One region of the Parviterribacter multiflagellatus genome, then DNA from elsewhere that is predicted to be linked to it. Evidence: riboswitches for the same ligand, from Rfam matches in the RefSeq annotation. Region 1 holds a riboswitch; each other region holds the start of a gene.
What was found. Region 1 has a riboswitch for cyclic di-AMP ahead of AC1UE5_RS02015 (hypothetical protein). Riboswitches for the same ligand answer to the same signal wherever they lie in the genome.

Region 2: linked by a shared signal. The riboswitch ahead of AC1UE5_RS10520 (peptidoglycan-binding domain-containing protein) and the one ahead of AC1UE5_RS02015 (hypothetical protein) in region 1 are both predicted to bind cyclic di-AMP.
Region 3: linked by a shared signal. The riboswitch ahead of AC1UE5_RS10780 (septal ring lytic transglycosylase RlpA family protein) and the one ahead of AC1UE5_RS02015 (hypothetical protein) in region 1 are both predicted to bind cyclic di-AMP.
Region 4: linked by a shared signal. The riboswitch ahead of AC1UE5_RS18895 (peptidoglycan DD-metalloendopeptidase family protein) and the one ahead of AC1UE5_RS02015 (hypothetical protein) in region 1 are both predicted to bind cyclic di-AMP.

What each region holds. Positions count from the first base shown of each region.
Region 1 covers NZ_JBXPIZ010000001.1:450,299-457,485, forward strand. The annotation lists gene AC1UE5_RS02005 (DNA polymerase III subunit alpha) at 1-1,157, shown strand, start outside; gene AC1UE5_RS02010 (c-type cytochrome) at 1,204-1,692, shown strand; cyclic di-AMP (ydaO/yuaA leader) riboswitch at 1,908-2,043, shown strand; gene AC1UE5_RS02015 (hypothetical protein) at 2,086-2,814, shown strand; gene AC1UE5_RS02020 (glutamine synthetase family protein) at 2,896-4,218, shown strand; gene AC1UE5_RS02025 (MMPL family transporter) at 4,225-6,630, opposite strand; gene AC1UE5_RS02030 (thioredoxin domain-containing protein) at 6,664-7,187, opposite strand, start outside.
Region 2 covers NZ_JBXPIZ010000004.1:234,933-242,119, reverse strand. The annotation lists gene AC1UE5_RS10550 (DUF2339 domain-containing protein) at 1-1,894, shown strand, start outside; gene AC1UE5_RS10545 (rhodanese-like domain-containing protein) at 1,909-2,244, shown strand; gene AC1UE5_RS10540 (cold-shock protein) at 2,271-2,474, opposite strand; gene arfB (alternative ribosome rescue aminoacyl-tRNA hydrolase ArfB) at 2,568-2,942, shown strand; gene AC1UE5_RS10530 (putative bifunctional diguanylate cyclase/phosphodiesterase) at 2,939-4,339, opposite strand; gene AC1UE5_RS10525 (LOG family protein) at 4,368-5,048, opposite strand; gene AC1UE5_RS10520 (peptidoglycan-binding domain-containing protein) at 5,090-5,890, opposite strand; cyclic di-AMP (ydaO/yuaA leader) riboswitch at 5,901-6,069, opposite strand; gene AC1UE5_RS10515 (calcium-binding protein) at 6,199-7,187, shown strand, end outside.
Region 3 covers NZ_JBXPIZ010000004.1:283,606-290,792, reverse strand. The annotation lists gene AC1UE5_RS10800 (NAD(P)/FAD-dependent oxidoreductase) at 1-725, opposite strand, end outside; gene AC1UE5_RS10795 (hypothetical protein) at 746-1,744, opposite strand; gene AC1UE5_RS10790 (sigma-70 family RNA polymerase sigma factor) at 1,920-3,023, opposite strand; gene AC1UE5_RS10785 (hypothetical protein) at 3,213-4,061, shown strand; cyclic di-AMP (ydaO/yuaA leader) riboswitch at 4,132-4,276, shown strand; gene AC1UE5_RS10780 (septal ring lytic transglycosylase RlpA family protein) at 4,287-5,042, shown strand; gene AC1UE5_RS10775 (hypothetical protein) at 5,039-6,481, opposite strand; gene AC1UE5_RS10770 (molybdopterin molybdotransferase MoeA) at 6,597-7,187, shown strand, end outside.
Region 4 covers NZ_JBXPIZ010000008.1:325,480-332,666, reverse strand. The annotation lists gene aroA (3-phosphoshikimate 1-carboxyvinyltransferase) at 1-795, shown strand, start outside; gene AC1UE5_RS18895 (peptidoglycan DD-metalloendopeptidase family protein) at 913-2,766, opposite strand; cyclic di-AMP (ydaO/yuaA leader) riboswitch at 2,781-2,950, opposite strand; gene cmk ((d)CMP kinase) at 3,026-3,637, shown strand; gene der (ribosome biogenesis GTPase Der) at 3,634-4,965, shown strand; gene AC1UE5_RS18880 (DUF3352 domain-containing protein) at 4,962-6,542, shown strand; gene metK (methionine adenosyltransferase) at 6,539-7,187, shown strand, end outside.

The sequences.
Region 1 (7,187 bases):
CCGGCGCGCAGCGCGTGCACCCCGACGTGACCCCCGAGCTGGCCCAGCGCGTGTGGGAGATGGTCGTCGGCTTCTCGGGCTTCGGCTTCCCCAAGGCGCACGGCGCGGCGTTCGGCCTGCTCGCCTACCAGTCGGCGTGGCTGCGCGTGCACAAGCCGCTCGAGTTCCTGTGCGCGCTGCTCGACGAGCAGCCGATGGGCTTCTACCCCTCCGACGCGCTCATCCACGAGGCGCAGCGGCGGGGGATCGAGATCCGCCCGCCCGACATCCGGTACAGCGCGGTGAACTGCACGCTGGAGGATCCCGACGGCGCTGGTGCTGTCCGGATCGGGCTCGGCTACGTGCTGGGGGTGCGCAAGGACGAGGTCGAGGCGATCGTGAAGGCACGCGAGGAGGGCGGCCCGTTCCGCTCCCTGGAGGACCTCGCCTCGCGCGCGGGCACGGGCCGCGCGGCGCTGGAGACGCTCGCGTGGTCGGGCGCGTGCGACCCGCTGGCGGGGGACCGGCGGGCGGCGCTGTGGTCGCTCGGCACCGCGACGCCGGGGCGCAAGGCGCAGAACGGGACGGTGCAGCTGGCGCTGCCGCTCGCGCTGCCGAAGGCGCCGCGGCTGCGGCGGCTCGACCACTGGGACGAGATGGTCGCCGACTACGCCACCACCGGCGTGAGCGTCCACCGCCACCCGATGGGGCTGCTGCGGCCGGCGCTGGGCGCGCGGGGCACCGTGTCGAGCGCCGACCTGGAGCGGCTCCCGCACGACCAGCCGGTGCGCATCGGCGGGCTCGTCGTCGCGCGCCAGCGGCCGGGCACCGCGAAGGGCGTCGTGTTCATGCTGCTGGAGGACGAGCACGGGACGGTCAACCTCGTCGTGCCGCCCGCGGTGTACGAGCGCGACCGGCTCGCGGTGCGGACCGAGCCGCTGGTGATCGCGGAGGGCAAGCTGGAGCGGTTCGCGTCCGCGGGCGGGAGCATCAACGTGCTCGTCCGCAAGGTCGAAGGGCTCGAGGCGCCGGGGAAGCTCGCGGCGGAGGTGCGAGAGCTCGATCTCGCCATCGGCGAGGGGGAGCCGGACGAGGAGCTGCGCATCGCCGCGGGCGGCGGCGACTTCCGCGCGGTCGCCCCGCCGGTCATGTCGTTCGCGCAGGGGAGGTCGCGCTGACGGCAGGTCTCGTGCGCATCGCCACGATGCTGTAGCGTCCCGCGCCGTGTGGACCTTGGTGTTCGTTCTCTTCTTCCTCGTCGTCGGCCTCGGCGTCGTGTTCGTCGCGATGCGCAGCGGGTCGAAGGGGCCGGTGCTCGACTCCAGCAAGCGGGGGAGCCGGCGCGCGCTCGGCGTCATCGTCGGCCTCGTCGTCGTGCTGTGCGGCGCGGCGATCCCGGTCGTCGTCGGCATCGCGGACGCCGACAGCTCGGACGAGGCCGGCCCGGTGAAGCTCACCGCGCGCGAGGAGCACGGCCGCCAGGTCTTCAACCGCAGCTGCGTGCAGTGCCACACGCTCGGCGCGTCGAACGCCGTCCAGCGCGTCGGCCCGAGCCTCGACGCCCTGCGTCCGCCCAAGGAGCTCGTGATCGACGCGATCGAGAAGGGCCGCGCGCGGGGCCAGGGCCAGATGCCGGCCGGGCTGGTCAGCGGCGCGGACGCCGACGCCGTGGCCGCGTACGTCGCGCGCGTCGCCGGGCGCGAGACCGACTGACGCCGCCGCGTCGGACGGGCGCGTTCCATGTGGTGGACCCGCGGGAGCTTCCGCGTGCGGTTCGTCACGCACAGGTGTGAGAACGGCGTGAAAGATCCGTTGCAGACGCAGGATCTCCCCGCATCCTCCGATGGTTCTGGGGCAGAAGGCGTTTTGCAGGTGTTTCAGCCACTGCTACGCTGCCGCCAGTTCGACCGCCGAGTCCGTCCGACCCGTACGCCACCTTGCGTCCGAGCCGGAGGGAGCGGGGGACCCATCTGTTGGGGCGAATCGTCTCCCTCGGGAGGTGTAGCGCTGCTCTTTCGGCGCGAGCCCGTCAGCTAACCCCGTAGGCACGAGGAAAGAGACGAAGACCCCGACATGAGCGACCCGGCTGCCCCCTGGTGGGCTGACGTGCAGCATCTCCGCCCGCGCGACGAGCGCGCGGACGGCGCTCCGCCGCCCAAGCGGCGCTTCGAGCGCGGCGCGCGCGCCGACGACGCGGCGATCGCGACGCTCGAGCACGAGGTCTTCGAGATGCCGGCGGACCCCTGGGCGCAGCCCAAGTCCCCGGAGGAGCGGGCAGCCCGCTGGGCCGAGGCCCAGCAGCAGACCTGGCTCAAGAGCGCGCAGGCGCGTCACGAGGCCGAGGACGCCGCGTTCCTCGCGAAGCTGTCCGGCGAGGCGCCCCCGATCGCTCCCGCCCCTGCGCCGGAGGAGACCCTCCGCACCCGCCGCGGCGACGCGCAGGCCCGCGCGGCCGCGCGTGAGGCCGAGGCGCAGCGTGAGCGCCAGGTCGACGACCTGTGGGACGGCTCGATGGAGCAGACGTTCTCGCACGTCCCGCAGTGGGCCGAGGGCCAGTACGACGCACGGCTCCTGCCCAAGGGCGCCGACCGCATCGAGAACGGCCGCCGCACGATCGAGATCCGCGGCCAGGTCGACCGCGTCCACGGCTTCACCGCGCCGGCCGAGACGGCCGTCGCGACCCGCTCCGGCCGCCGCCGCCCTGCGCGCGGCGCCGCCGAGCGCTTCGAGCGCCGTCCCGACCGGGTCGCCATGTGGGCGTTCCTCATGGGGCTCCTGCTCATCCTCATCGCCGCGATCTCCGATCCGGGCACCGCGGGCGCCGCGGGCTTCTAGACCGACTGTCGCAACGCGCGGCCAGATCCTTCGCCCCGTGGCTAAACGGGGCGTCGCCGCCACGTCGTAGTCTCCGCCGCTATGTCGCCCGATCGCCCGCGCACCGCCGACGACGTCAAGGCGCTCGTCGAGGAGCGGAACATCCGCTTCGTCCGCTTCTGGTTCACGGACATCCTCGGCCAGCTCAAGTCCTTCGGCGTCGGCCGCGAGCACCTCGACGAGGCGCTCGCCAACGGCATCGCGTTCGACGGCTCCTCGATCACCGGCTTCAACCCGGTCGAGGAGTCGGACATGATCGCCATGCCGGACCCGTCCACGTTCGCCGTCCTGCCGTGGCGGCCCGACGAGCAGGGCGTCGCGCGGATGATCTGCGACATCCGCACCCCCGAGGGCACGCCGTACGAGGGCGACCCGCGCCACGTGCTGCGCCGCGCGATCGAGCGGCTCCTCGGCCTCGGGTTCGACCAGTTCAACGTCGGCGTCGAGCCCGAGTACTTCCTCTTCCGCGACGCGCACGGGACGCAGCCGCTCGACGAGGGCGGCTACTTCGACCTGACGACGCTCGACGCCGGCACCGACGTGCGCCGCGAGACCGTCCTCGCGCTCGAGCAGCTCGGCATCCCCGTGAACACGTCGCACCACGAGGGCGGCCCGAGCCAGCACGAGATCGCGCTCGCCGCCAACGAGGCGCTGAAGATGGCCGACGACGTGATGACCTACCGCATCACGGTCAAGGAGTACGCGGTCAAGGAGGGCTGGCACGCGACGTTCATGCCCAAGCCGCTCGAGGGCGAGAACGGCTCCGGCATGCACACGCACCTCGGCCTGATCCGCGGCGAGGGCGACGCGTTCCTCGACGAGAGCGACGCGTACGGGCTCAGCAACGTCGCGCGCGGCTTCATCGCCGGCCAGCTGCGCCACGCGCGCGAGCTGAGCGCGATCTTCGCCCAGTGGGTCAACTCCTACAAGCGCCTCGTGCCGGGCTTCGAGGCGCCGGTGTACGTGGCGTGGTCGCGGCGGAACCGCTCAGCGCTCGTCCGCGTGCCCCCGCGCGCGTCGCACATGGAGCTGCGCTGCCCTGACCCGGCGTGCAACCCGTACCTGACGTTCGCGGTCCTGCTGCAGGCCGGGCTGGAGGGCATCGAGAAGGGCTACGAGCTGCCCGAGCCGATGGAGAAGAACCTCTACCACCTGTCGCCTGACGACCGCCGCCGCCTCGGCATCGAGCAGCTCCCCGAGACCCTCGGCGAGGCGGTCGAGATCACGGCTGAGTCCGAGATCGTCCTGCGCACCCTCGGCGAGCACATGTTCAACCGCTTCATCGAGATCAAGCGGCAGGAGTGGGAGGACTACCGCGTGCAGGTCACGCAGTGGGAGCTCGACCGCTACCTGCCGGTCCTCTAGCGCCCGCTACGCCGTTACGCGCTCCCGCTCCGGATCGGGCGGGGGCGCGCCCTCGCGGGCGAGCTTCGACGGCCACCAGATCTTCGGGCCCAGGTCGAACACCAGGGCCGGGACGAGGATCGAGCGGACGACGAAGGTGTCCAGCAGGACGCCGAACGCGACGACGAACCCGATCTCGGTCAGGAAGGTCAGCGGCAGCACGCCGAGGACCGTGAAGGTGCCGGCCAGCACGATGCCGGCGGACGTGATCACGCCGCCGGTGACGCTCAGGCCGCGCAGCATGCCCTCGCGCGTGCCGTGCTTGAGCGCCTCCTCGCGCACGCGCGCCATGAGGAAGATGTTGTAGTCGACCCCCAGCGCGACCAGGAAGATGAACGCGAACAGCGGGATCGACGGGTCGCTGCCCGGGAAGCCGAACACGACGTCGAAGACGATCGCGCCGACGCCGAGCGCCGCGAAGTACGACAGGACGACGGTGAGGATCAGCAGCACCGGGGCCACGATCGAGCGCAGCAGCGCGACGAGGATCACGAACACGATCGCGAGCACGAGCGGCATCAGCAGCCGCGCGTCCTGCGCGTTGGCGTCGCGCAGGTCGAACTCGATCGCGGTCGGGCCGCCGACCAGCGCGCCGGGCGCGGCCCCCGACACCGCCTCGCGCAGCGGCTCGATGAGGTCGAACGCCTCGGTCGAGTACGGGTCGGCGGTCAGGAACGCGGCGAGCTGGACGCCCTCAGGGCCCTCGGCGGCCGGCCGCACCGGCACGTCGGCGACGCCTTCGATGCCTCTTGCGGCCTCGACGACGGCGGGGATGCGGTCGCGCTCGGAGGCCGGGACGACGATGTCGGTCGGCGCCGACTGGCCCGCCGGGAACGACTTGGCGATCAGCTCCTGGCCCTCGATCGACTCGACGCTGTCGCGGAACGTGTTGCTCTGCGTCAGCCCGTTGGAGTAGTTGAGGAGGCCGAGCGCCATGATCGCGAGGAGGACGACCGCGCCCCCGCCGATCCGCCGCGGGTGCGCCCGCGTCCACTCGCCGACGCGGTGCCACAGGCCGTGGGTCTCGTCGACCTGGTGCTCACGCGCGTGCATCCGCTCCTCGAACCGCGCCAGGCCGCCGGCCCGCCACGCCCGGTAGGGGAAGCGGAAGAGCGTCACGAGCCCGACGACGACGGCGAGCACGATCGCGCCCGCGACGACGTTGCCCGCGAGTACGCCGAGGGCCGCCAGCCCGCCGACGATCGCGAACGTCAGCACGCCCGGGCCGAGCTTCTCGACCAGCGGCTGGAGGCCGCGCACCTGCATCGGCGTGTGGTCGGGCGCGCCCGCGCCCTCGGGCCCGTACGGCACGAACGGCCAGAACGGGCGGCGGCCGACGATCGTCAGCAGCGCCGGCAGGAACGTCAGCATCGAGAGCAGCGCGACGAAGATGCCCATCGCGCCGGTCGGGCCGAGGCCCGCGGTGCCGTTCACCTTCGCCAGCGTCAGCGCGAGCAGCGCGATCATCACCGTCGCGCCCGACGCGACGATCGCCGGGCCCGCGCTGCGCAGCGCGAGCGCCATCGCCTCGTGCTTGTCCTGGTGGCGCCGCAGCTCCTCGCGATATCGCGCGACGAGCAGCAGCGCGTAGTCGGTTCCCGCGCCGATGACGAGCACCGAGAGGATCGACGACGACTGGCCGTTGACCGTCACGCCGACCTCGGTCAGCCCGTAGCCGAAGGCGCGCGCCGCGATCTCCGCGAAGACCACCGCGAGGATCGGGAAGAACCAGAACGTCGGGCTCCGGTAGATCATGATCAGCAGGACGATCACGAGCGTGAACGCGGCCCCGATCAGCACGCCGTTGATGCCCTCGAAGACCTTGATGGCGTCCGCGGAGATGCCCGACGGGCCGGTGACCTTGGCCTCCAGCCCCTGCGGCAGGTCGGCGCTGACGATCTCCCGGTACTTGTCGACGGGGTCGAGGATCACCGCCGTGTCGCTGCCGCCGTCGGACTTGACGACGTTGCCGATCAGCGCGGTGGTGCCGTCCTCGGACACCTGGAACGGCTCGGGCTGCTCCCGCCCCGCGGGGTTGCCGAACGGCGTCGTGTTGCGGAACGCGCGCGTGGCCTGGTTCAGCTCGCCGATCTGCTGCTCGATGAACTGGCGGTCCTGCTGCGTCAGCCCGCCGTCGCGGCGGTAGACGATCACGGTCGGCGCGGTCTCGCCGTCGGCGAGCGCCTCGGTGACCTCGAGCGCCTTGGTCGACTGCACGTCGGCGGGGAGGAACGAGCGGGACTCGTTCTCCTCGGCGTCCGAGAACTTGCCCGGCAGGTTGGCCGCCATCGAGACGACGAGCGCGGCGATCCACACCGCGAGGACGACCCACTTGCCCTTCTGGGTCGCGGAGTAGGTGAGCGCGCGCTGCATCGCCCGATCCTACGGGTGTGGTCCAGCGACGGCTTAACCGAGCAGTGGAGCCAGCTCGGCCGGCTCGGTCACCGGCCGCTGGCAGGTGAACCGCTCGCAGACGTAGGCCGCCGCCTTCCCGTCGACCGGCGTGCGGTCGCGCAGGAGCGGCACGTCGCCCGTTCCGGCCGCCAACACCACGTCGGGCCGGAAGGTGGAGCGCACGACGCGCGCCAGCTCCGCGACGCCGGCCGCATCGCCGACGAGCGCCACCTCCCGCACCGGACGGGTCTGGAACGCGAGCGCCTGCAGGAGATGGCCGAACGCGTGGGGGTGGCGCGCCGCGAGCTCGTGGACGAGCTGCAGCTGCCCCTCCGCGGCCTGCGCGTACTTGCGTTCGTTCGTGAACGCAGACAACCGCAGGAGGCCGTAGGCGGCGCTCGCGCCGGCCGACGGGATCGGCGAGTCCTCCAGGTCCTTGCGGCGCGCGACGAGCTGCTCGTGATCGTCGCTGGTGGTGAAGAACCCGCCGGCGTCGGGGTCGGCGAAGCGGGCGAGGATCGTGTCGGCGAGCGCGC
Region 2 (7,187 bases), on a different contig from region 1:
CGAGGTCGCGGCCGAGGCGGTCGCCGCGCGCGGCGGGCTCGGGTGGACGTCGGTCGCGAGCGCGACCGCACGGCACGTCGGACGCACGCCGCTCCCCCACCCGCCGTCGCCGCCCGCGCCGTCCGGCGCCTCGGCGTCGCCGGTCACCCCGGCCGCCGCGAAGCCGGGCATGGAGGACCTCCTCGGCGGGCGCGTGCTGGCGTGGACCGGCGGCGTGGTCGTGCTCGCGGGCATCGTCCTGCTCGTCGCGATCGGCGTCTCGCGCGGGTGGATCGGCGAGGGCCTGCGCACCACGCTCGGCGCGCTCGCCAGCTTCAGCCTCGTCGCCGCGGGCGCGTGGCTGCACGAGAGGCGCGGCCAGACCGACGCGGCGCTGGCCACCACCGCCGCGGGCATCGCCGGGCTGTTCGCCGTGGTCACCGTCGCGTCGCGCGTGTACGAGCAGGCGCCGGCGTTCGCCGGGGCGTGCCTGCTGGTCGGCGTCGGCGCGCTCGGCACCACGCTGGCGATCCGGTGGTCGGCCCAGGGCATCGCGGCGCTCGGCCTGCTCGGCGGGCTCGCCGCGCCGCTGCTCGTCGGCGCGCCCGCCGATCCCGGCACCGCCGCGCTGCTCTTCGTCGGCGCCGTCTGCGCCGCCGTCGTGTGCGTGCGCCGCCGCTGGGACTGGCTCGGCCTGGCCGCCTACGCCGTCGTCACGCCGCAGTGGCTGAGCGGCGAGATCACGCTGCTGACGCTGGTCGCGTTCGGGACGCTGACCACCGCGACCGCGGTCGCGATGGTCCGCCGCGCGGGCGCCGAGCGGGCCGTGCCGGTCGTCCTGCTCGTCGGCAACGCGTTCGTGCTCGTCGCCGCCGGCCTGCTCACGCTCGACCACGAGACGGCCTGGCTGCTCGGCCTCGCCGCCGCGCACGCCGCGCTGGCCGCGCCGCTCATCCACGTCCGCCACCCGCTCGGCGTGCCCGCCGCGTCGCTGGCCGTCGCGACCGGCGACCTCGCGCTCCTCACCATCCTCGACGGGCCCGCGCTGGCCGCCGCGTGGTCGGCGTCCGCGGTCGTCTTCGCCCTGCTCGTCCGCCACCTGAAGGACGCCGGCAAGCTCGACCGCGGCGCCGCCGAGACCGGGCTGGGCGCGCACGTCGCGCTCGCGCTGATGCAGACGATGGTCGCCGGCGGCGGAACCCCGGAGACGCCCGCGCTCGTGGCCCTCGCCATCGCGTGCTTCACCTCGGGCGTCGTGCTCGCCGAGCGCCCGGCGTGGCGCGCGGCCCTGCACGCGCTCGGCCTCGTCACGGTCACCGGCCTCGCCGCGCTCAACCTCGAGGGCGCCGCGCTCGCGGTCGCGTTCGCCGCCGAGGCCGCCGTGCTCGCGCAGATCACCCGCCGCACCGACGACCCGCTCGCCGGCCACGCGTCGCTCGTCCTGCTCCTGCTCGCCGGCGGTGCCGCGCTCGTCGTCGCGCCGCCGGCGGCGCTGCTCGAGGGGCTGCCGGACACGAACGCCGCGCTCGCTGCGCTGGTCGCGGTCGGCCTCGCCGCGTGGCGCTGCCTCGGGCCGGTCGCGCCGGCGCCGATCGCCCTGTACGCCGTGTCGACGGTGCTCGTGACCGCGTGCGGCGCGGGCGCGGGGGCGCAGACGGCGCTCAGCGCGCTGTGGGGCGTCACCGGCCTCGCGCTGCTCGTCGCCGGCCTGCGCGTGGACCGTCAGACGGTGCGCACCGCGGGCTTCGCGCTCCTCGGCGTCGCGCTGGGGAAGGTCGTGCTGCACGACCTGACCGAGCTGGACGCGTTCGCGCGCGTCGGCTCGATGCTCGCGATCGGCGTGCTGCTGCTGGTCGGCGGCTACGCGTGGCAGCGCATCCGCGGCAGTAGTCTCGGAGCCGAGATCCCCCACTGAGCGAGAACCCCCGCATGGACCCCGAGATCGAAGTCACCCCGCAGGAGACCAAGGAGCTGCTCGACCGCGGCGAGGCGATCGTGGTCGACGTCCGCGAGCCGTACGAGCGCGAGGCCGGCCACATCGAGGGCTCGCGCCACATCGAGCTCCAGCACCTCAGCGAGCAGGCCGCGTCGCTCCCGAAGGACCAGAAGATCGTCTTCCAGTGCCGCGCCGGCGCCCGCTCGGCGATGGCCGCGCAGGCGTTCCGCGCGTCGGGCTACGACGCCTGGTCGATGGAGGGCGGCTTGCTGAAGTGGGCCGACGAGGGACTGACGGTGGACGGCGGCGGCGAGGTCGCCGACCACTAGCCGCCGCGCCCGGGCGGTCGGCGGCGCTAGATCTTCTGGACGTTGACCGCCTTGGGCCCCTTGTCGCCGCTCTCCTCGTCGTACGACACGCGCTGTCCCTCGGGAAGCGAGCGGTAGCCGTCGGCGATGATGCCCGAGAAGTGCACGAACAGGTCACGGCTGCCCTCGTCAGGCGTGATGAAGCCGAAGCCCTTGTCGTCGCTGAACCACTTGACCGTCCCGGTGGCCATGAATCCTCCGTATGGGGTGTCTGACGGAGCGCGACGGTACCAGTTGGAGCCGACCGACTGATGCATGGTCAGCGGAGGGTTGATTGGGAGGCGTTGCTCTCGGAAGCGGAGCTTCGGACGAGCCGGTCGTCCGGCCCCGGCGGGCAGCACGCGAACGTCACCGCGTCGCGGGTCGAGGCGATCCTCGACGCCACGGCGAGCGAGCACCTGTCCGACGCGCAGCGGGCACTGATCGTGCAGCGCCTCGGCGAGCGCGTGACGGCGGTCGCACAGGACCACCGCTCGCAGCTGCGCAACCGCGAGCTGGCGCTGGAGCGGCTGCGGGAGAAGCTCGAACGTGCGCTGCACGTGCCGCGCACGCGGCGGGCGACGAAGCCGACGAAGGCGTCGAAGGTGCGCCGGCTGGACGCGAAGCGGCGCCAGTCCGAGCGCAAGCAGGGCCGCCGCCGCGGCGGCTACGACGACTAGGCCGCCGAGGCGCTCGGGAGCAACCCGCCCGGGCGGGCGAGCAGCGCGTCGAGCGCCTCGCCCTCGACCGGGCGCGCGAGGAGGAAGCCCTGCGCGTAGCGGCAGCCCATCCGCTCGAGGCGCTCCAGCTGACCCTCCGTCTCGACGCCCTCGGCGACGACCGTCAGGCCGAGCGCCCGCGCCAGCTCCATCAGCCCCGACACGATCAGCGCGTCGCGTGAGCCGCCGCTCTCCAGCCCGGCGACGAACGAGCGGTCGATCTTCAGCCCGTCGATCGGCACGTGGCGCAACCGCCCGAGCGACGAGTAGCCCGTCCCGAAGTCGTCGAGCACGATCCGCACGCCCAGCTCGCGCACCGCGTCGAGCACCGCCAGCGGCCGCTCCCCGGCCTCCATCAGCGAGCTCTCCGTCAGCTCCAGCACGAGTGCCTCCGCCGGCAGCCCCGACGCCGCGAGCGCGTCCTCGACTTGCGCGGGCAGCGTCGGGTCCGCCGCCTGGTGCGGCGAGAGGTTGACGTGGCAGGTGAGCCCGCGTCCGTCCTGCCGCCGCGCGACCTCGACGCACGCCCGGCGCAGGACCCACGCGCCGATGTCGGCGATCAGCCCCGCCTCCTCGGCGATCGCGATGAACTGCCCGGGCGGCACCAGGCCGCGCTCGGGGTGGCGCCAGCGCACGAGCGCCTCGACGCCGACGACCGCCCCGTCACCGATGCCGACGATCGGCTGGCAGGCCAGCACGAGCTCCTCGCGCAGCACCGCGCCGCGCAGATCCCGCTCCAGCGCGATGCGCTCCCGCGCGCGGATGCGCGCGAGCTCGTCGAACAGCTCGTAGCGGTCGCGCCCCGCGAGCTTCGCCCGCTCCGCGGCGACCTCCGCATCGCGCACGAGCTCGGCCGCGCCCGCCTCCGCCGCCACGGCCAGCGCGACGCCCGCGCTCGCCGTCAGCGCGACGTCCTCGCCGCGCAGCGCGAACGGCCGCCGCACCGCCGCGACGAGCGCCTGCGCGAGCTGCGCGGCCTCCTCCTCGTCGGCGACGTCGTCCAGCACCGCCGCGAACCGGTCGCCGCCGAGCCGGCCGACGGCCACGTCCGGGCCCGCCGCCGCGCACAGGCGCCGCGCCATCAGGCAGAGCGCCTCGTCGGCCGCGTCGAGCCCGTGCGTCTCGTTCACGCGCCGGAAGCGATCGAGGTCGACCACCACGAGTCCCACGCGACGCGTCTCGCCCAGCGCCGCGCGGGTGAGCGCGTCCTGCAGCCGCTGCCGCACCGGGACGCGGCCGAGCAGGCCGGTGAGCGCGTCGCGCTCGGCGCCCCGCGAGCGCGCGTCGCGGCCCGCCTCGGCGAGCAGCGCGGCGACTGTCAGGGACGCACGGTCCGGCCGATCTCCCACAACCGACACCGTGTCGAGTGTAGGAGCGCCAAACGGGTCATGTCGCACCAGAACCGTCGGACAGCTGCCGCTCGGCCGCCGCGGAGACGATCGAGACGACCTCGTCGACGCTGTCGGTGAGCCGCAGCAGCGTCAGGTCCTGCGGCGAGATCATCCCCGCGCCGAGCATGTGCTCGTGCAGCCAGTCGAGCAGCCCGGACCAGTACTCGGTCCCGACCAGCACGACCGGGAAGTGCCTGATCTTGCGCGTCTGGATGAGCGTGAGCGCCTCGAACAGCTCGTCCATCGTCCCGAACCCTCCGGGCAGCACGACGAAGGCGTTCGAGTACCGCACGAACATGACCTTGCGCGCGAAGAAGTAGTGGAAGTCGATCCCGACATCGACCCAGGGGTTCATCCCCTGCTCGAACGGGAGGTCGATCCCGAGGCCGATCGACGTCGCGCCGGCCTCGTGGGCGCCGCGGTTGGCGGCCGCCATCGCGCCGGGGCCGCCGCCGGTGATCACGCAGAACCCGGCGGAGCCGAGCGTGCGGCCGATGTCGCGGGCGAGCTGGTAGCGCGGGCTGTCCTCGGGCGTGCGCGCCGAGCCGAAGACGGCGACGCCGCGCGTGACGGACGAGAGCGCGTCGAACCCGCGCGCCAGCTCGGCGCGCATCCGTTCGACGCGCTGGGCGTCCGTGATCTCGGACGCCACGCACGGGAGCTGCGCGGAGAGCAGCTCCTCGTCGGCGTCCTGTGGGTGTCGGAGTGGTTCGTCGGTCAGAGCCCCTCAGGATGGCGCACGGTGAAGCCGCTCGGCGAGCGCTCCTCCGTCTGCCACCGGGAGCCCGACTTCGCGCGGCCGCTGGTGTCGAACCGCAGGCCGGCCACGACCATGTACATGTGGCCGCCGTGGGCGTAGATCGTGACCCACTGGCCCTCGCCGGCCTCGCCCCAGTCCATGAAGCCGCCGGAGGGCATCGACGCGTCGAGCAGGCCCGCGCCGTGCAGCGCGTAGGAGACCGAGCCCGAGCAGTCGTAGCCCGAGTCCTTCCACTTGCCGTGACCGCCGCCGTACCGGTACGGCGTCGTGGCGATCTCGTTGCCGGCGGCGATGATCTGCTTGACCGCCTCCGGGGCGTTGGCCGGCGGGATCGCCAGGCCGTCCTCCGTCAGCTCGGCCTTCTCGCCCGGCGCCGTCTGGGCGGAGACCGCGCGCGGGCGGTTCAGCGAGTCGGCCGAGAACCCGCCGCTGCCGGCGGACGGCTTGAGCGCCGTCTCGACGCTCTCGACGTCCTCCGCCGAGACGCGCCCGTCGATCGTCAGGCCGAGGTCGCTCTCCAGCCGACGCACCAGCCGGTGCGTGCCGCTGCCGAAGACGCCGTCGACCTTCGTGGAGAAGCCGGCGCGGCGGAGGAGCTTCTGCAGCTCCTTCACGTCGCCGCCGCGGGATCCCTTGGCGAGCGTGCGGTCGCCGAGGGCGGCCTGGGCGGGAGCGGCGCTGAGCGCGAGCAGCAGGAGGGCTGCGAACGCGCCGACAAGCGCGGCAAGTGGGCGGCGGGCGGGTACGGACGTCGGCACTGCTTGAAGACCTCTCTTTCGGCGGTTGCCTGCGGGGTTAGCTGTCGGGCTCGCGCAGAAAGAGCAGCGCTACGCCGCCGTGATGGCGGTGATTCGCCCCCGGCCGTCCAGACGTCGAACGGCCCATGGGTCCCCCGTCTCCTCACCAACCACGGTGAGGAGCTCGGCTGGTCCTACGAACGCCGGGCACTGTATCGCCTCGCGGGGACATAAGCCGTGGTGTGCCCGACCGCACACCTGGCGCGGCCTGGCTCGACCGGATGTCCGGGGCCTCTCAGTTGGCGCGCTGACGTGCCGATTGGCAGACCATGCCTTCCCGCCTCCGCTTGCTCGGCCTGCTCGTGCTGGCCGCCTTCACGGTCTGCGCGACCGCCTCCGCCGCCATCACGGGCCGTCAAGGCGGCCGTCTCGCCGACACCCTCGTCGGCACCGCCGGCCCGGACACGATGTCCGGCCAGGGCTCGTCCGACCGCCTGTCCGGCCGCGGCGGGAGCGACTTCATCGCGGGCGGCACCGGCGGCGACGTGCTCAACGGCGAGGACGGCGACGACCGCCTCGAGGGCGGCAGCGCCGACGACGACCTCGGCGGCGGCCTCGGCCGCGACCGCCTCTACGGCGAGTCGGGCAACGACGCGCTCGACGGCGGCGAGGGCGACGACGTCATGGACGGCGGCGACGGCGACGACAGCTCCGTCGGCGGCAACGGCAACGACTTCATCGTCGAGGCGCGCGCCGGCAACGACCGCCTGCTCGACGGCGGTGAGGGCGACGACTACCTCCACGGCAACCTCGGCTCCGACCGCAAGATCCTCGGAGGCAACGGCAACGACGTGCTCTTCGGCGGCTCGGGCGAGGACGTCCTCGACGGCGGCCCCGGCAACGACCGCATCGACGCGGGCCCCGGCCAGAACCCGGGCTTCCCGGTCACCGGCGGCGACGGCGACGACGTCCTCGTCGACGACGGCGGCGGCGCGGACCTCGACGGCGGCACGGGCAACGACACGATCTACGGCTTCGGCGGCGTCGACAACATCGCCGGCGGCCCGGGCGACGACGTGATCTACACCGGCCCCGCGCAGGACCGGGTCGACTGCGGCGACGGCAACGACACCGTGTTCGTCAGCTCTCGCGGCGAGGCCGAGCAGACCGCCGGCTGCGAGAAGATCGTGCTGCCGAACGTCATGCGCGCCGTCGTCGGCCAGGAGTCCGGCAACGACCCGACCGACACCGACGACGTCGCCACCGCGCGCGGCCAGGTGCTCGCGGCCGGCTGGAACAACGCGGCCGTGGGCGCCGC
Region 3 (7,187 bases), on a different contig from region 1:
ACGAAGCTGCTCGCGTGCGCGACGAGCGTCGGGAGCACGTCGGCGGGGTCGGGCTCCTCGCGCCCGGCCGACGAGCCGAGCACGCTGCCGCAGACGCTGAAGACCACGCCGCCGTCGCCGTCGACCACCGCGTCGACGCCGGTCTCCTCGATGATCACGGTCGCGCGCTGGGCGATCGGCGCGGTGACGCCCCACAGCGGGGAGACCCCGGGCGCCCACGCGCCGGTGGCGACGAGCGTCAGGTCGGCGCCCCGCGCGTCGCTGGTCTCGGCGCCGGCGTACTCGCCCTGCTCGAAGGTCACGCCCGCCGCGCGCGCCCGGTCGGCCCACGCGCGCGTCACGCGCTCCGGCCCGACGACGTAGCCCATGTGGAGCAGCACGCCCGGGATGCCGGCCTTGACGAGCGGCTCCACGTCGCGCGCCTCCTCCACGACCTCCGCGCGCAGCTCCGGCGCGTGGCCGGCGGTCTCGCGTGTGTTGAGGAGGAGCGTGCCGTCGGGCGTGTCGCCGAGGTCGGGGAGCACCTCGCGGTGCAGCTCGACCGTCCGCCAGTGCAGCGGCCCGAGCACGTCGTCGAACGGGTACTGGAGCACGCCGGAGTTCCGGCCGCTCGCCCCCGCCGCGATCCCCTCGCGGTCGAGCACGGTCACGGAGTGCCCCGCCTCGGCGAGGAACGTGGCGGCGGTGCACCCGATGATGCCCGCGCCGGCGATGAGGACGTCCACAGGACGACAGGATGCCGGGTTCACCGGCGGCGCCGGAAGACGACGGCGCACGTCGCGCGATCGTCCTGGCCGTCCTCGGCGCATGGGCTGTCGAACGTCTCGGGGTCCTCGACGGACTCGTCCTCCTCGCCCAGCTCGACGCCCTCGCCACCGTCCACCTCGAGCGTCCCGCCGCGGACGAACGCGTAGCCGGTGCGGGCGCGGTAGCCGCGCTCGGTGGTCGTCCGGCCCGTGCGGAGGTCGTACGTGCTGGGCCCGACGCGCGTGCACCCGCTCGGATCGCCGAAGCACGCGACGAGCCACCCCAGCCGGTGGCCGGCGAACGTCGGCCCGACGATGACCGTGCCGCTCAGCCCACCGCCCGCCCGGCGCAGGACGCGCGGCCGGGCGCGCGGCCGGTCGAGGTCGTACAGGCGGAGCGCGAAGAGCGAGGACACCTCGATCTCGGGACGATCGTCCTCCGACGTGATCGCCGCGACGTCGCGCCCGCGCACCTCGAGCGCCTCGACCGCGAAGTCCCCGCCGCCGCGCAGGGGACGCGACCGGATCGTCCGGGCGGCGAGGCGGTCGCGCGTGAGGATGGCGTGGCGCTTGCCGTGCTCGGCCTGCCACACGATCCGTCCACGCCACACGGTGGGCTCGGTCTCGTCCCACTCCCGCGTGCTCGCGGTGCGGATCCGCTCCTCTCCGTGCCGCCCGATGCGGTGGAGCCACAGGTCGCAGCTCGGCGGCTCGCACCGCGAGTAGACGACGATCGGGCGCCCGTGCGAGTCCGGCCCGACGTCGGCGTCGAACGGCCCGCTGTCGGCCGGCACGCCGGGCAGCGGCACCACCCGCCCGTCGCGATGTACGCGCGAGAGGCGGTACGGGCCGTGCGCGCGCACCGCCACGCTGACCACCGCGACCCCGCCGTACGCGCGGATCTCGCTCTCGTTCGGCAGCCGCGCGACGACCTCGCCCCGTGCGACGTCGGCGAGGGCCAGCGCGCAGAGGCAGGCCGCCACGATCGTTCTCCGCATGCCCTGAGAACGACGACGGCCGCGCTGGGTAGCGCGGCCGTGTCTGACAGCGTCGGTCGTGTCACGAACGCCTCCTGACCGAGGCATCGTCGTGGCTGGGGCGGCCGGACGAGCGACGAGTAGGCCGGCAGGCCGGTAGTCGTCGTCCGGTCGCGCCAGGCGCGGCGAGGGCCGGTCAGGCGACGTCGCGGAGCTTCTGCGCCTCCGCCAGCGACTGGAGCTTCTTGAGCGACTGGTTCTCGATCTGGCGGATGCGCTCGCGCGTCACGTTGAACGTGCGGCCGACCTCGTCGAGCGTGCGCGGGTGCTCGCCGCCGAGGCCGTAGCGCAGCTCGAGGACGCGGCGCTCGCGGTAGCTCAGGTTCTCCAGCGCCTCACGGAGGGCCTCCTTCGTGAGGATCTCCGCCGCGCGCTCGTACGGGGACTCCGCGCGCTCGTCGGCGATGAACTGGCCGAACTCCGACTCCTCCTCGTCGCCGACCGGCTTCTCGAGCGAGACCGGCGCCTGAGCGGAGCGCTTGATCGAGTCGACCTCCTCGGCGTCGATGCCGGTGGCCTCCGCGATCTCCTCGTTGGAGGGCTCACGGCCGAGCTCGGTGACGAGCTTGCGCTCGGCGCGCCCGATCTTGTTGAGCTTCTCGACGACGTGGACCGGGATGCGGATCGTGCGCGCCTTGTCGGCGAGCGCGCGGGCGATCGCCTGGCGGATCCACCAGGTCGCGTACGTCGAGAACTTGAAGCCCTTGCGGTAGTCGAACTTCTCCGCGGCGCGGACCAGGCCGAGCGTCCCCTCCTGGATCAGGTCGAGGAACGGCAGCCCCTGGTTGCGGTAGTTCTTCGCGATCGAGACGACGAGGCGGAGGTTCGACTCGACCATCTTCTGCTTCGCGTCCAGGTCGCCGCGCTCGATGCGCTTCGCCAGGTCGACCTCCTCCTGCGCGGTGAGGAGGCGGACCTTGCCGATGTCCTTCAGGAAGAGCTGAAGGGAGTCGGTCGTCATGTCGGGGCGGAAGATGTCCGCCGCCTTGGACTTGCGGCCCCGGCGCTTGTCCGGGGCGCGCTCGACGGCGTTGGCCGCCGCGGTCGCGGGATCGATCTCCTCGACGAGCTCGATCTCCGAACCCTCGAAGAAGGTGTGGAGCTCCTCGACGTCGGACTCGTCGAGGTCGAGCTCGGATACGGCCTTGGTGATCTCGGCGAACGTCAGTACGCCGACCTCCTGGCCCCGCGCCAGAAGGTTCTTGACCTCTTCGAGTTCCTGGAGTTCTACGACTGACATGAAGTTCCGTTTCCGCCGGACGGGTCCAGCACGTGGTTCCTCGCGAGGGTCCAGTTCTCCGTCACGAGCAGGGATACCCGCTCGCCACGGAAAGTTGGCTGCCTCAGTCTAGGCACTTTCGCGGCTTGGTCAACGCACTTGACGGCGGCGGGGCCGTCTCCCTGCAACCTGCGACAGAATGATCAGCCGATGGCTGATGATCCTCAGCGCGAGGTCCTCTCAAGCCTGCCACGGTCCCGCCCGGTCCGCCGCAGTACCAAGCGCTCCGGGTCGACCGCCGAGGCAGCCGACGCGGTGAAGGCCGCGGCGAGCGAGAGCACCGGCGCCACCACCGACAAGCCCGCGCCCGCGAAGAAGCCGGCGACGGCGAAGAAGCCCGCGGCGGCGAAGAAGCCGGCAGCGGCGAAGAAGCCTGCGGCCGCGAAGAAGCCGGCAGCGGCGAAGAAGCCCGCGACCGCGGCGAAGACGCCGGCGGCGGCTGCGGCGAAGCCCGCGGCGGCGAAGCCGAAGGCGGCTGCGGCGGCCAAGCCCGCTCCGGCCGCGAAGGCGGCGGCCAAGCCGACGGCGAAGGCCCCGGCCAAGGCGGGCGCCACCGCGAAGTCCGCCGCGGCAGCCAAGCCGGCCGCAGCGAAGAAGCCCGCGGCCGCGAAGGCCGCCGCGCCGCGCACGCCGGGCCCGAAGCAGGGCGCGACCAAGGCCGCGAAGGCCGCGGCCGCCGGCACCGCACCCGCCGCCAAGAAGCCCGCCGCGCGCAAGCCGGCGGCCAAGAAGGCGCCCGCGCGCGCGACGCGCCCGAAGCTCGAGGCGGTCCCGCCCGCCAACGGCGCCGTGGCCGACGCGCCGCCGCCGCGCGCGCCGGAGGCCACGACCCCGCCCGCCGGGTGGGCGTCGACGGAGCCCACGGGCGGCCACGGCGGCGGCGGCCCGGTCGACACCGTCACGACCGCCGTGAAGGCGGCCGGCGAGGTCGCGCAGATCGGCGTGGCCGTCGGCAAGCAGGCCGTCAAGGGCCTGCTCTCGCGCATCCCCAAGCCGTAGCGCTCGCTGCTCTTCCACCCGCGCGCGCGAGCGACGCGCGCGGGTGGGAGGTGCGCTACGCTCCCGCGGTCGCCGAGTCTCGCGGTCTCCGGATCGTGGGAGCGGGGGAACCACTTGCGCCGCCGGACCACCACCGGTGCGACGGCGCTGGGGCGAATCGACCTCGTGAGAGGTCGTAGCGCATCGCGCGAGCCCGTCAGCTCACCCCGTAGGCGCGTTCCACATATGCCGCCGATCCTTCGAAGCACTCCGCTGCTCGCTGCCGCCGCGTTCGCGCTTGCCGGCACGCTGACCACGCCCGCGTCCGCACAGCTCGCGGCGCCGACCGGCGGCGCCGAGGCCGCCTCGCCCGCCAAGCCCGGCCTCACCGTCGCCCCCGGCGCGCTCGTCGCCCGCACCGTCGCGATCCGCGGGAAGGTCGACGCGACCGACGCCGGGCGCGCCGTCCGCGTCGAGCGCCAGCTCGCCGACGCCACCTGGGCCCAGATCGCCAGCGCCGTCGTCGGCGCGGACGGCACCTTCAAGGCGCTGTGGAAGACGGACGCCCCGGGCCGCGTCGCCCTGCGCGCGATCGTCGACCGCGGCACGGCCGACGGCTCGGTCGTCGCCACCGCGGCCGCCGCGCCGCTGACGGCGCAACTCACGGTCTTCACCGGCTCGGTCTCCAGCTGGTACGGCCCCGGCTTCTTCGGCCGCCGCACCGCCTGCGGCCAGCGCCTGCGCCGCACCACGGTGGGCGTCGCGCACAAGACGCTCCCGTGCGGCACGCGCGTCGACGTCTACTACAAGGGCAAGACCCTGAACGTCCCGGTCATCGACCGCGGCCCGTTCAAGAAGGGCCGCGACTGGGACCTCACGCAGGCCGCCGCCGAGCGGCTCGGCGTCACGGCCACCGTCCGCGTCGGCGTGCTGTCGCCGATCCCGATCCCGGACGAGGCGCCCGACCCCGACGCGCCCGCCGGGACGACCGCCGCGCGCTAGCGGGGCGGGCCCGAGACCCGCACGCCCGCGGCGCGGGCGGCGAAGAGGGCCTCCTCCGCGAGGCCCTCGAGGACCTCGGGGGCGTCGGAGTCGGCCGGGCAGGCCGTGACGCCGACGCAGAGCTGGAGCGGGGCCCCGCGGTGCGGCTCGACCTCGCCGACCGCCGCCGCGATGCGGTGCGCGAGCGCGCGGCCCTCGTCGGTGTCGGTGTCGGGCGCGGTGAGCCAGTAGCGCCCGGGCATCTCGCGTACGAGCGCGTCGGCGGGACGCAGCTGCGCGACGATCGCGCCCTCGGCCTGCTCCAGCGCGCGCGCCGCGTCGCCGTCCTCGTCGGCGGCGACGAGCCGCTCCGCGTCGGCGACCTCCAGGCAGAGCACGGCGAACGGCAGCCCGTCGGCCGTGTGGCGCTCCAGGCGGCGGACGATGGCCGCGCGCCACGGGGACAGCTGGGTGGCGAACGCGCTGCCGTCCTCGACGCCGTGGTGGAGGCGGCGGATGCGCGGCTCGTCGACCGGCGGCGTGTCGGCCCGCAGCCGCTCCGCGGCGGCGTCGAAGGGGTCGAGGTCCTCGTCGTCGTCGAACGCGAGCGAGCGCAGCCGCTGGGCAGCCTCGGCGAGCGGGTCCGTGGCGGTCGCCGCCTCGCGCAGCGCGGACTCGATCCGGGCGAGCACGTCGCCGGTGCGCGGGGGCCGGTGCTCCACCGGCTCCACCTCGACCTGCGCGGTGGCGGGTGCGGGCGCCGGTGGCTCCTCACGTACTGGCGCGGCGGGCGGCGGAGGAGCCGGGGGCGCCGCGGCGGCAGGCGCCGGCTGGTGCGGGAAGGGCGGGAGATCGACCTCGCCGCCGAGGTCCTCGACGTACACGCCGGGGTGCGGGTCGTCCGCCTCCCCGCCCGGCCGCGCGTCCCCCGCGGGCGCGGCAGGCTCGTCGTCGGCCCCGCGCAGCACCGCGGCGAGCGGCCCACGGTCGCCCGGGCGCGCGGGCCCGAGCGGGTGCGGCGACTCCAGCGTCGCCGCCGACACGGTGGCGATGACCGTCGCGAGGCGGTCGGCCAGCTCCCCCACCTGCGCGGGCACGGGCCGGTCGAGCGCGCCGAGCACCGCCGCCCATACGACCGAGCGCAGCGCGTCCAGCGCCGCGACCGCGTCGAGCGGCGCGGGCGCGGCGGCGAGGTGCCCCGCGCCGGCGGCCAGGGGCGCCAGCGCACCGCCGGGCTCCAGGTCGTCGAGCGCCGCGTCGCTCGCCAGCGCGGCTGCGAGCGCGGCGCAGAGGCGCGGCGCGTCGTCGGCGAAACGCGGCCCCGGCAGCCGCGCGGCGCGCTCCAGCGGCGCGAGCGCGACGAGCTCCACGAGCCAGGCCTTGGCCACCTCCGCCCCGTCAAGGGCAGGCGCGTCGGCGACGGGCCGCGCGCGCCTGCGGCCGAGGGTGGAAGTGGGCATAGGGACAGGTGCATACCGGTCGCGTCGGACGACACCACACCGCAACGCCGCAAATTGGGCGAAGAAGCGCAGAGACGCCTGCCGACTCAGCCGCGTGCCACGATGCGGTACCGACATGGCCCCCCTGCTCTCGATCGACGACGCGCGCGCCGCGGTCCTCGACGCCGTCACGCCGCTCGATCCCGAGACGATCTCGATCGCCGACGCGCTCGGCCGGGTGCTCGCGGAGGAGCTCGTCGCCGGCGGTGACGTCCCGCCGTTCGCGAACTCCGCGATGGACGGCTACCTCGTCCTCGCCGGGCCCGCCGGCCGCACGGTCAAGGTCGTCGGCGAGTCGCGCGCCGGCCATCCCGCGACCACCGCGCCCGCGGAGGGCGAGGCGATCCGCATCTCGACCGGCGCGTTCGTGCCCGACGCGGGCGAGGCGGTGATCCCCGTCGAGCAGGTGACCGTCCACGACGGCGGCGACACCATCACGCTGCACGCTGACGTCCCGTTCGGCCAGCACATCCGCCACCCGGGCGAGGACGTCAAGGAGGGCGCGCTGCTGCTCGCGCCCGGCACGGTCTTCGGCCCGGCGGAGGTCGGCGCCGCCGTGATCGCCGGGCGCGCGCACCTGCGCGCGGCGCGCCAGCCGCGCGTCTCGATCGTCGCGACCGGCGACGAGCTCGTCCCGCCCGGCCGCCCGCTTCGCCCGGGTCAGATC
Region 4 (7,187 bases), on a different contig from region 1:
AAGTCCTGCGTGCTGATGGCGGGGATGCTCGCCGAGGGCGCGACCACGGTGCACGAGCCGGTGCCGTCGCGCGACCACACCGAGCGGATGCTCGCGGCGGCGGGCGTGGGCGTGCACCGCAACGGGCGGTTCGTCACGGTCGCCGCGGCGGATGAGCTGGAGCTCGACGCGCTGGTCGTGCCGGGCGATCCCTCGTCGGCCGCGTTCATGATCGCGGCCGGGGTGCTGGTGCCCAGCTCGCGGCTGGTCGTGACCGGCTGCGGCGTGAACTGGACGCGCACGGGCTTCATGCGGATCGTCCAGCGGATGGGCGGCATCGTGGTCGCCGACTTCGAGCCCGAGCCGGGGGAGTCGATCCCGACGTCCGAGCCCGTCACCGACATCGACGTGACCGCGGGGCCGCTGGTCGGGACGACGGTCGAGGCGGACGAGGTGCCGCTGGCGATCGACGAGCTGCCGCTGGTGGCGCTGCTCGGGTGCTTCGCGGAGGGCGAGACGGTCGTGCGGGGCGCGGAGGAGCTGCGCTTCAAGGAGTCCGACCGCATCGCCGCGGTCGTCGACGGTCTGCGCGGGTTGGGCGCGTCGATCGAGGCGACCCCGGACGGCTTCGTGGTGCAGGGCACCGGCGGCCTGCGCGGCGGGGTGATCGAGTCCCACGGCGACCACCGCCTGGCCATGCTCGGCGCGATCGCGGGCATGGCGTCGCTCGAGGGCGTCGAGGTCGTCGGGATGGAGGCCGCCGCGGTCTCCTACCCGCACTTCGAGGCCGACGTGGCCTCGCTCCTGTCGACCTGACCCCACCCGCGTCCGGGCGCGTCCCGGCGCGGCGGGTGGGCGGCGCGCCACGCGGGCACGACGTCACCCGCCGCGCTCGTCCCGGCGCCGGGGTGACGTCGATCCCGCGCGGGGCGGCTACGCCGCCGCGGGTGCGGCGTCCGTCGCCGGAATCGCGGCGTCCGGCGCCGTCGGCGCCGAGCCATCCGTCGCGGGCGCGGTGTCCGTCTCCGGCAGGGCGGCCGCCGCGGGCTCGGGCGCGGGCGCGGCCTGCTCCACCGGGGCGGGCGCTTCCGCCGGCGCCGTCTCCGCCACCGGGGCGGGCGCGGGCGCGGCCGGCACTGCCGCCTCGACCGGCTGCGTTGCGGGCTCCGCCGCCGGCGCGGGCGCGGCGGGCGTTGCCGCCTCGACCGCCTCCGTTGCGGGGTCCGGCGCGGGAGCTGCGGGCGCGGCGGGCGCCGCCGCCTCGACCGCCGTCGTCTCCGCCACGGGCGCCGGCTCCGGCGCGGGCGCGACCTCCGCCACGGCGGCCTCGTTCGGCGCCGCCGCGGCAGTCTCGACGGGCGCCGGTGTCGTCGTCTCGGCCGGCGCGGCGGTCGTCGTCTCCGCGACCGGTGCGGCCGGCGGCTGCGCCGTCGTGGTCTGCGCCGCCGTTACGGCAGCGGGCGCCGCCTCGTACTGCGTCGCGGCGATCTGCGCGGCGGGCGCGGCGGTCGCCCCACCGCTCACGCGCGCCGCGGACGCCTTGCGGGCCACGGCGCCGGCGGTGGCGTTCGACGACGTCGCGGTGCTCTTCCCGAGCGCGGCCTGCTGCTCGGTGGACAGCTGCGCGGTGCCGTCGAGGTACGGCTTCGGGTCGGTCGCCTTGCCGGACTCGTCGCGGACCTCGAAGTGCAGGTGCGGACCCGAGCAGCGGCCGGTGCAGCCGACGCTGCCGATGACCTGCCCCGCGCGGACGGTCTCGCCGGCGGACGTCTTGATCTCGCTGAGGTGGGCGTAGCACGACGTCTTGCCGCTGTCGTGCTCGATGCAGACGAGGTTGCCGTAGCCGCCGCTGTCGGCGCCCGCCTTGGTGACGGTGCCGCACGACGCGGCGCGCACGGCGGTGCCGGTCGGTGCGGCGATGTCCTGACCGGAGTGCGCGTGCGTGCCGCGGTCCTCGCCGTACGACCCGGTCACCGTGCCGCTCACCGGTGTCGTCGTCGAGCACCCGCCGCCGCTCGCGACCGACGGCGCGGTCGTCTCCGGCTCGGGTGTCGCGGCGTCGCCCTGCTCGAGGTCCTCCTCCAGCGCGGCGCTGTCGCTCGGCGAGGCGTCGCCCCGCGCGCTGCCGCTCCCGCCGCGCGACGCCGTCTCGTCCTGCACCGCGTCGTCGCCGGTGGTGGACACGGTCCGCACCGCGGCGCCCGGCCCGTCGTCCTGCGCGCTGACGGTCGACGCGGGCGCCTCGCGCTCGATCGCGTCCCGCACGACCGCGGGCGCGTCCTTGGCCTTCATGAAGACGACCTTGGCGTTGAAGATCGCGGACCACGTGCGCGCGTCGACGATGCCGGTCACCGACAGGCCGTGCTGCGCCTGGAAGCGCTTGACCGCGCGCTCGGTGATCGGGCCGAAGATGCCGTCGTCGTCGACCCCGAGACGGCGCTGCACCTGCGCGACCGAGTCGCCCGTGGAGCCGAACCGCAGGAGCTCCGCGGACGCCCGCCCGGACGACGCGTCGCTCGTGGCGGGTGGAGGATCGGCCTGCCCGTTCGGGGCGCTCTGGTTGTCCTGCGCCACCGCCATCGACACCATCGGCGCTGCCGGAGCGGCGGCCACCGCGCCGGTGAGCGCGACCGTCGTTGCCTTGCGTCGCCGCCGGGCGCGCGCACTCAGGGCGGCCAGCCGCCGACCCTGGTGCGCACGCTCGCGCGAGCGCTCCCAGTGCGCGGGATCGGCGAGATCGCGCTCGCCTGGGAAGCCCTTGAACAGGCCATCGTCCTCGTGCCGCATCGACGCGGTCCTCCTACGTCTCTCGATTCGGGCGCCTACGAGGTGAGCTGACGGGCTCGCGCGTCGAGTCGCGCTACGCGGCACCCTGGCCGCGATTCGCCCCAGGCGGCCGGGAGACGGCCGCCGAGTGGTTCCCCCGCCCCGGACGCCCCAGAGGGCAGGCCGGGCTCGGCATGACTTGCGCGAGCCAGGATGACATAACCGGCCGACGACCACTCCACCCGCGGCGGCGAAGGCCCACCACTACCCTCTCGACACCATGCTTGTCGCCATCGACGGCCCCGCTGGCGCGGGCAAGTCCACGGTCGCGCGCGCCGTCGCCGACGCGCTCGGCTTCACGTACCTCGACACGGGGGCGATGTACCGCGCGGTCGCGCTCGCCGCCCTGCGCGGCCACGGCCTCCCGCATCTCGCCGAGGTCGGCTTCGCCGCCGACGGGCACGTGCTGCTCGAGGGCGAGGACGTCGAGTCGCTGATCCGCACGCCCGAGGTCTCCGAGCAGGCGTCCAAGGTCGCCGCCGACCCGCAGGTGCGCCAGGCGCTCGTCGAGCAGCAGCGCCGGCTGATCGCGCAGGCCGACTGGGTGGCGGAGGGGCGCGACATCGGCACGGTCGTCGCGCCGGACGCCGAGGTCAAGGTCTTCCTCACCGCATCCGCCGAGGAGCGCGCGCACCGCCGCGCCGCGCAGCTCGGCGCCGACCCGGCCGTCGTCCTGGTCGAGCAGCGCATCCGCGACGAGCGCGACTCGACGCGCGAGGACTCGCCGCTGCGGCCCGCGGACGACGCCGTTGAGGTCGACACCACCGGGCTGGGCATCGACGAGGTCGTCCAGCGCATCGTCGCGCTGGCGGAAGGGGCGCGGACGGCATGAGGAAGGTCGCGATCGTCGGCTACCCGAACGTCGGCAAGTCGTCGCTGGTCAACCGCCTGACGAACACGCGCGAGGCCGTGGTGCACGAGCGCCCCGGCGTCACGCGCGACCGCAACGAGCTGCCGTGCGAGTGGAACGGCCGCCGTTTCACGCTGATCGACACGGGCGGCGTCGACTTCTCCGACGAGGACCCCATGGCCGGCTCGATCCGCGAGCAGGCCCAGGCCGCGCTCAACGACGCGGACGTCGCGGTCTTCATCGTCGACGCCAAGGCCGGGCTGCGGCCGGGCGACGACGAGCTGGCCGACCTGCTGCGTCGCTGGCCGAAGCCGGTCATCGTCGGCGCGAACAAGATCGACGGCCCGAAGGACCTGCTGCTCGCGCACGAGTTCCACGCGCTCGGCCTCGGGGAGCCTGTCGCGGTCTCCGCCGCGCAGGGTCTCGGCACGGGCGACCTGCTCGACGAGATCACGAAGGTGCTGCCGGAAGGCGACCTGCCGGAGGACGAGGACATCGTCCGCCTCGCGGTCATCGGCCGGCCGAACGTCGGCAAGTCCTCGCTCGTCAACAAGATCCTCGGCCAGCAGCGCGTGATCGTCTCCGACGTCGCGGGCACGACCCGCGACGCGATCGACCTGCCGTTCGAGTACGACGGGCGCCGGATCATCCTCGTCGACACCGCGGGCATGCGGCGCCAGGCGAAGGTGAGCGAGTCGGTCGAGTACTACACGGCGCTGCGCTCGCAGCGCGCGGCCGAGCGCGCCGACGTCGCGCTCGTCGTGTGCGACGCGCAGGATGGCGTCACCTCGCAGGACATGCGCATCGCCGAGCTCGCGATGAAGGCCGGCTGCGCCACGGCGCTGATCCTCAACAAGTGGGATCTGCAGGACGAGGAGGCGGGCGTCGGCTCGGACATCGAGCACGAGCGCGCACGCGTGCACCAGAAGCTGCGCCTGCGCCCGAAGGTGCTGACCGTGAGCGCGCAGACGGGCCGTCAGGTGCAACGCGTCCTCCAGGAGGCCGTCGCGCTGGCGGACAGGATGCGCACGCGCATCCCGACGTCGGACCTCAACCGCTTCCTCAGCGAGACCGTCCAGGCGCGCCAGCCGCCGGCCAAGCAGAACCACCGCCTGAAGCTGCTGTACATGGCCCAGATCGAGACTCGTCCGCCGCGGTTCGCCATCCAGGTGAACTCTCGCACCAGAGTTACGCGGGATTACGCGTACTTCATCGAGAATCGCCTGAGAGAGCGTTACGGCTTTGCGGGCGTGCCCCTGATCATCGACTTCAACGAGCGCAAGCAGCGACGCAGCGAGCGCGCGGCGTGACGCCAGCGGTGCTGCGGCGCCGCCCCGCCTTCGTCGCCCTCGCCGCACTGGCCCTCGCGGCCGCCACGGCGCTGTTCGTGTCGCTGTTCGCCTCGAGCGGCGACGATGGGCCCCCGTCGACCGACGCGGCGAAGTTCGCCCCCCGCGGCACCCTCGTCTGGGCGAACATCAGCACGAACACCGACCGCGACGCCGTCGCGCGCGCGTCAGAGGTGCTGGGGCGGTTCGGGTCGTGGGAGGCGCTGCGCGACGGGATCCTGCAACGCCTGTCGGGATCCAACGACCCGGTGTCGGTTGACGACGTCTCGGGCTGGCTGGGGGACGAGGCGGCGTTCGCGCTCGTCGACACCGGCGGCAGCACGGCGGGCTCGCTCGTCGTCGTCGCGGTCGATGACGAGGAGAAGGCGCGCGACTTCCTTGACGAAGGCTCCACGAAGAAGGCACAGAGCACGTTCAACGGGACGCAGATCGACACCTACGGTTCGGTCTCAGTGGCGATCACCGACGGACACCTGCTCATCGGCCAGGAGGCCACCGTGCGCGGCGCGCTCGAACGCGCCGCCGGCAAGGGCGACGACCTCACGGAGGACCCCGTGTACCGGCGCGCGACCGCCGGGCAACCGGACGACCGCGTCGCAGAGGCGTACGCGACGGCGGACGGGCTGCGGCGCGTCCTCGTGCCCCACGGCGGCGTCGTCGGGACGCTCGCGACGCTGCTTCAGCAGGACGGGCTCGAGGGCGTAGGGCTGGCCCTCGTGCCCGAGGAGGGGCGCGTGCGCGTCCGCGTCAGATCCGCACTGAGACCCGGCACCACGACGCCGCGGCCGTTCACCCCGGCGCTGCTCGACGCGGTGCCCGCGGACGCCATGGCCTACCTCGGCTCACGTGGGTTCGGTGACGCGCTCGGCAACCTGCTGCTGTCTGCGGTGGGCGGGACGCAGGCGGACGGGCTCGGGAACGTGCTGACGCGGTTGCGAGACGCGCTCGGCAAGGAGACCAGCGGGGCGCTCCAGCGTGACCTGCTCGGGGTGCTCGACGGGGAGGTCGCCGTGGTCGCGCTCAAGGGGGCGCCCGGGGCGCAGCTGGCGCTCGTCGCGGAGGTCGACGACGCGACGCGGACGGGCGGCGCGCTGCGGCGCCTGCAGGAGCCGCTGGCGAAGCTCCTCACGGTCGAGGGCGAGGCGGCGCCGACGTGGCGGACGCAGGAGCTCGGGGACCGCGTGACGGCGACGACGCTGGCGTTCCCGAACGGCGTCACGCTGAGCTACGCCATCGTCCGCGGCAGGCTCATCGTGGCCACCGGCGTCGACGCGCTCCGGAAGGTGGCGCGAACGGAGGGTGGGCTGGCCGAGAGCGAACGCCTCGGCGAAATGGGCGAAAGTCGACCGGGAGTGGTGACATCGCTAGGCTTGCTCGACTTCAGCCAGCTCCTCGAGCTCGGCGAGCAGACCGGCCTCAACGAGAGCCGCGCCTACCTGGCCGCCCGTGACGACCTTCGGAAGATCCGCTCGGTCGGGGTCCGCTCGCACGGTGACGAGGGGGAGACGACAGCGGAGATCCTCCTTTCGATCCCATGACCCAGCAGCTTTCCGACAACGAGTACCTGTTCACCTCTGAGTCCGTGACCGAGGGTCACCCGGACAAGGTCGCGGACCAGATCTCCGACGGCGTGCTCGACGCCGTGCTCAAGGACGATCCGTACGGCCGCGTCGCCTGCGAGACCCTGGTGAACACGGGCCTCGTCGTCGTCTCTGGCGAGATCTCGACCTCGACCTACGTCGACATCCAGGAGATCGCGCGCGAGACGATCCGCAAGATCGGCTACGTCGACGCGGACCTGGGCTTCAGCGCCGACTCCTGCGCCGTCATCAACGCGCTCGACAAGCAGTCCCCGGACATCGCCCAGGGCGTCGACCAGGCGTTCGAGACCCGCACCGACCCGTCCGACGACGATGCTCTCGACATCGCCGGCGCGGGCGACCAGGGGATGATGTTCGGCTACGCGTCGAACGAGACCGAGGAGCTCATGCCGCTCCCGATCTCCCTCGCCCACAAGCTGGCCAAGCGGCTGGCCGACGTGCGCAAGGCCGAGGTCGTCAACTACCTGCGCCCTGACGGCAAGACGCAGGTCTCGGTCCGCTACCGCGACGGCAAGCCGGTGGAGATCGAGAAGCTCCTCATCTCCACGCAGCACAAGGAGGGCGCCGAGAACCTGATCCCGG